Linked DNA regions of Mangrovibacterium diazotrophicum. The protein of the gene in region 2 interacts with the protein of the main gene of each other region in a pairwise test. Links are inferred from orthologs where the notes say so. Each region holds a gene or a part of one and is shown on either strand. Other genes may lie near its edges.

What was found.
Region 1: the proteins of ndk (region 2) and ung interact in binary tests that used the Escherichia coli proteins (3 or more experiments, as listed by UniProt). The link is inferred for Mangrovibacterium diazotrophicum from one-to-one orthologs.

The regions. Positions count from the first base shown.
Region 1 is NZ_RAPN01000001.1:2,590,768-2,593,667, forward strand. The notes cover bases 49-2,871. They hold ung (uracil-DNA glycosylase), read right to left. Parts: upstream 1,880-2,871; coding sequence 1,217-1,879; downstream 49-1,216. Other genes in these bases: BC643_RS10260 (alpha/beta hydrolase family protein), read right to left, coding at 49-1,053; ruvC (crossover junction endodeoxyribonuclease RuvC), read right to left, coding at 2,055-2,609; BC643_RS10275 (DMT family transporter), read right to left, coding at 2,613-2,871. Also shown: more of BC643_RS10260, read right to left, coding at 1-48; more of BC643_RS10275, read right to left, coding at 2,872-2,900. UniProt on the Escherichia coli protein: Excises uracil residues from the DNA which can arise as a result of misincorporation of dUMP residues by DNA polymerase or due to deamination of cytosine.
Region 2 is NZ_RAPN01000001.1:1,019,958-1,022,834, forward strand. Bases 78-2,877 are described here. They hold ndk (nucleoside-diphosphate kinase), read left to right. Parts: upstream 78-1,167; coding sequence 1,168-1,587; downstream 1,588-2,877. Other genes in these bases: BC643_RS04090 (DHH family phosphoesterase), read right to left, coding at 78-1,052; BC643_RS04100 (DUF721 domain-containing protein), read right to left, coding at 1,588-1,878; recF (DNA replication/repair protein RecF), read right to left, coding at 1,865-2,877. In the rest of the region: BC643_RS04085 (FKBP-type peptidyl-prolyl cis-trans isomerase), read right to left, coding at 1-2; more of BC643_RS04090, read right to left, coding at 15-77. UniProt on the Escherichia coli protein: Major role in the synthesis of nucleoside triphosphates other than ATP. The ATP gamma phosphate is transferred to the NDP beta phosphate via a ping-pong mechanism, using a phosphorylated active-site intermediate.

The DNA.
Region 1 (2,900 bases), 1.6 Mb from region 2 along the record:
AAATTCCACCTCTTTCTCAGGATCTCCACCATCCAACGCAACTGCATAAATTAAACTAGCCGGCTTGTCTGCCCGCCAGCTTAAATCGCGCATACCGGCTCGGCAAGCCATAAATCCCTGCGGCAGCTCTTCCAAAAGGGGAACTTCCAATACCGTCTTCACCAATTCTCCGTCGCTGGTATAAATTGTACTAATTTCAGGGAAACGACTGTAAGGAACGATGTAAGAAAATGGCTTTTCAACCCGACTTACAAGAACGTAACCGCCATCCGGTGAAAAACGAATATTATCATACATCGCTGTTGGCAACCACTTTGTTTCGGTACCATCCAAATCGACTTTTACAATTTCCGACAAAGCCAGTTGCTCGAAATTGAATTCATCATTCGGATTTTTCAGCAGATCCTGATAAGTGCGGTTTTGTGCTTTCTGCCCTTCATTTTCAGAAACCGTCGGTCCTGTTGGAACAACAAGCTTAGTATCGATCAATGGCTTCCGATCCGAGGGAACCGTTTTTAAAAGCAGCGCGTGGCTATCAGCAAACCAATTAATCACATCTCCCAAATTGGCATTCACCGGAAGTGTACTGAGCTGCTTCGCTGTTGCTGACTGAACATCCAACAACCAAAGCGTAACAACATCGTCGCCGGTATTGGTAAAAGCGATGTAGTGTTGATCCGGTGACCACACAAAATTTGTAAGGCGTGCATCCTCAGGCAGCCCCTCAACATCCCTGACCGCTTGATCCTTCCCGACTAAATGCTGAACTTTCAAATTATTGTAGTAGGTAACCCGACTTCCGATATTCGTTTTCGGATTAATGCGCAAGCCCGCTAAGCGCAATTCTTCTTCTGATAATTCTTTTATTGACTTGTAACTGTCGCGGTAACGAAATACAATCCATTCCCGTTCGTTGTCCATTGACACGAGAGGAGCCCGTGGAACATCAATCAAATCCAGAATTGCTTTGTCCGGTTTTTGATAACTTATATCTTCCTGTGCCTGAACCGCAACACAGAGAATCACAAAGAATAGTAGCAAAAATGTTTTCATTAATTATTGTTTTTTGAATTCATAGGATAATATCTTTTCAGAAATTGTCGCCTCTCAAAAGACCAAAACACGAATTAGACAACAACCAAAAAGCTAGATTGGACGAATCCTCACATAAATAAAGACACACTTTGCATGAAAAAGGGACAGATTTGTCAAAAAATTACCATCGAATTCTTTCAATTCCCTTTTCTGTCAGAAATTCGTTGGCTCTGCTGAAGTGTTTATTGCCGAAAAAACCACGGCTAGCCGATAGTGGCGAAGGGTGAACAGATGTCAATACCAGATGTTTGTTGCGGTCGATAAATTCCCCTTTCCGGATGGCATAGCTCCCCCATAAAATAAAGACAACATTCTCTTTGGTCTCGTTGATTCGATGAATTACAGCGTCGGTGAAATCTTCCCAGCCTTTTTTCTGATGCGAGCCTGCCTGATGTGCTCGAACTGTCAGCGTTGCGTTTAAAAGTAGAACGCCTTGTTTGGCCCAATCGGTGAGATTACCCGAAGCTGGAATCGGTTTATCCACATCTCCTTTCAACTCCTTAAAAATGTTGCGCAGGCTGGGAGGAAAGTCAACCCCGTCATTCACCGAAAAACAGAGTCCGTGCGCCTGCCCCGGTCCATGATAGGGATCTTGCCCGAGGATGACCACCTTCAACTGATCGAAGGAGCACTGATCAAAGGCATTGAAGATTAGCTTTGCCGGCGGATAAACCGTGTGCGAACGATACTCCTGATGCACAAACTCGGTGAGTTTTTCAAAATACGGTTTCTCAAATTCATCGGCTAGTACAGCCTTCCAGCTTTCTTCAATTTTAACATCCATGGGCTAATTGCTTGTTTATTGCGGTGCACTAAAATAAAAGATTTGTTTGGACGAGGCAAGCAATAGGTAGCCACAAGTAAAAAGCCTGAAGCGGCAAGAGATGCCATTGGTAGTCATAATTATTTGTAGTGTAGCGTTCTGTAAGCAACAAGCGACTAGTAACCAGCAACCAGAATCACTTCACTCTTCCGGGGTTCTTCTTCACAAAGTCTCCCCAGCCTTTGTATTCAGCTTTGGCGATTGGATTTTTCATTTGCAGGTAGTGACAAACGGCCACCGCTACCGCATCGGTCGCATCCAGCTCCGGCGGAAGGTTGTCAATCTTCATGGTGTTTTTCAGGAAATAGGCAACTTGCTCTTTGGCTGCCCGTCCCATACCGGTGATTGCCTGTTTCACCTTCAGCGGTGCGTATTCAAAAACAGGAATGTCGCGCTGCAGGGCGAGTCCCATCACGATTCCCTGCGCACGTCCCAGCTTCAACATAGCCTGAATATCCTTTCCGTAGAACGGTGATTCGATGGCCAGTTCATCCGGCAAATATTCCTCAATCAGGGCCTGTGTGCGAATAAAAATATGCTTCAGCCGGAGGTAGTGATTGTCGTAACCTTTTGTTTTGACAACCCCGACATGAAGGATTTTCGGTTTATTATCTTTCACCTCAATCAAGCCATAACCCATCACCACAGTACCCGGGTCTATTCCTAAAATACGTTTTCCTTCTAAACTCATGAATTACGATTTCGATTGTCGTAGAAGCCGCCACCCAAATGGTAAACGGAGACGGACTTGCTGAATGACAATTCCTAAAAGTATAAAACTTAAACCAATAAACGTGGTTGCATAGATCGTTTCGCGCAAGATCAAATGGATAAACATCAGCGAAATGAAGGGCGACAGAAACACAAAATTCCCGGTAACTGCATTGTTTTCACTTTTATGCAACGCATAAATCCAGATAATATAGGTGATACCCAGCTCAAACATGCCGACATACACAGCCGCGCCCAACGCTTTTGCCGT
Region 2 (2,877 bases):
ATTCAGATTATTATTTAGTCCTGTTTGGTTCGTTTCAGCTCTTCAGCGTATTCGGGCAACAACTTCCGGAACCGTTCAACGGTTGCCTCCAGCGTGTCGAACACTTCGCCTCCTGCTGCATTCCGGTGTCCGCCACCGCCAAAATGGGCCGTCGCAAATTCGTTGACTGCAAATTCACCTTTCGAGCGGAATGACGCTTTAATCTGGTCGTCATTCTCGGTAAAGAAAGCGCTAAAATGAATGCCTTTTATCGATAACGGCATGTTGACAAAACCTTCGTTGTCGCCTTTTTGGTAATGAAATTTCGCCTTGGTTTCTTTCGAGAGGTACATCACTGCCGCATGATATTCCGGGAAAACTTCCATGCATTCGCTCAAACAGTATCCCATCAGGCGCATCCGATCAACCGAGTAATTGTCGAACACGCGCCCATGAATATCTTCCGGGTTGACACCGAAAGCCAGCAATTCACTCACCGTATTGAACGTTTGCGGGTCGGACACATTGTAATCGAAAGAACCAGTGTCGGTCATGATCCCGCAGAACAGGCATTCTGCCCCATCCAAATCGATGTATTGCTCGTATCCCATTGCTTTCGTAACGTGGAAAACCAGCTCGGCAGTTGACGAATAATCGGGATGCGAAAATTCAAGATCAGCAAAGCCCTGCGGGTATGGATGATGGTCGATCATCACTTTTTTACCGCTCCAGTTTTCAATCAGTTCCTTCAATTCGCCGATCCGCGAAAGGTGATTAAAGTCCAGGCAAATCAGCATGCTTGCTTCGTTCAGAATCTTCGCAGCTTTCTCTCGTGCATTCACATAAACCAGCAACTCGTCAGAGCCTTTCATCCATTTCAGGAACTCGGGGAAGTGGTTTGGCGAAATCACTGTAACTTGCTTTCCGGCGTTCTTCAGAATAGATGCCAGCCCCAGCACAGAGCCAATGGCGTCGCCGTCGGGATTAATGTGCGGAACAATGACAATAGTACCTTCGAGCTGTTCGATTTCAGCCCGCAATCGTTTAATATCTTCTATATTAAATGGTTTCAAAATGTTAAATTTTAAGGGTGCACAAAGATAAAAATAATGAAAGCCCGACGGAATTCAATTGATTTATTTTTAAATTTAATGAATTCTCCTTTTGTAAAACTAACAAGTAAAATTTATGCCAGGTAAAGTAACATTCACTATTATCAAACCAGGCGCTGTTGAACGCAACCTAACAGGCCCCATTCTCGCAAAAATGAACGAAGCCGGATTTGTGATTAAAGCTTTGAAATATACAAAACTGAAAAAAGAACAGGCCTGTGAGTTCTACCAGGAACACGAGGGAAAGCCGTTTTACGATTACCTCACTGATTTTATGAGCCGGGGGCCAATTGTTGTCGTGATTCTTGAAAAAGAAAATGCCGTAGCTGATTTCAGAAAATTGATCGGTTCAACTGACCCCGCAGAAGCAGAAGAAGGAACTATTCGAAAATTGTATGCTCAAGACAAAAGGGAAAATGCGGTTCATGGTTCCGACAGTGACGCGAGCGCCATTCGCGAGAGCGATTTCTTTTTCTCCCGGGTCGAGCGCTTTTAATCAACGAAAAATAATATCCCGAATAACTTCAGCACCTGCATGTTCGTTCAGGTGCTTTTTTATTTGTTCCCGCATCATCACCAACTCATTCCGCAGAATCGGCGAGCTCAGTTTAACAAACAAGGTACCGTTGCTGACACGCAAATCTTCGGTATACGAAGCCACGGTTTTCCCCATGATCGCCTCCCACGATTGCACAATATCCAACTCCGACAGTTTGGGTTGAAGGTTATTTTGATTGATATATTGGCGTAAAACTTCGCTCAGTTTTTCGGTATTACTTTTTCTCATCGGTTACATCGTTTACGGTTCCGTCAACTACTCTGAAAATCTTGGCATCAGCCTGCACCTCCCGAATAATCTGATCCAGGTGCTCACGGTTAGTGTCGGTAATAAAAATCTGTCCAAAATGATCGTCAGCAACCAATTTCACAATCTGCTCCACCCGGCTTTTGTCGAGCTTGTCGAAAATATCGTCGAGCAGCAAAATCGGTGTCATTCCGGCCATCTTTTTAATAAAGTCGAATTGAGCCAGTTTCATGGCCACCAGGTAGGTCTTCTTTTGTCCTTGCGAACCGAGCTTTTTGATTGGATAATCGCCCAATTTGAACAGAATATCATCCTTGTGGATGCCGACTGTTGTGTATTGAATAGCCCGGTCGCGATCACGATATTCTTTTAGTTGCTGCTCAAAATCGCCCTCGTACAACTGCGACTCGTGCTCCATCCCAATGATCTCCTTCCCTGACGAAATAAGCTCGTAATATTGTTGAAAAATGGGTTGCAACTGCGCAATGTATTCCACGCGCTTGGTATGTATTTGCTGGCCATAGAGAACCAGCTGGTCATCCCAAATCTCCAAGCTTTCGGCGCTGTAAAAACGCTCCGATGCGAACTGTTTCAACAGCTTATTGCGCTGCAGCAACGCCCGGTTGTAACGAATCAGTGCTTCGAGGTAATTATGATCGTACTGCGAAATCAAAGCATCCAAAAACTTGCGACGTTCTTCGCTCCCACCGGTAATCAAGTCACTGTCAGAGGGAGTGATGATAATCAACGGCAACAGACCAATGTGTTCGGCCAGCTTTCGGTATTCTTTTTTGTTTCGTTTGAAATTCTTTTTCTGTCCCCGTTTCAGCCCGCAGTGAATCAATTCCTCCTGATCCAGTCGCTGATATCTCCCCTGAATGACGAAAAACTCTTCTTCGTGACGGATATTCATTCCATCAACCGAGTTCAAAAAGCTTTTGCAAAACGACAGGTAATAAATCGCATCCATCAGGTTGGTTT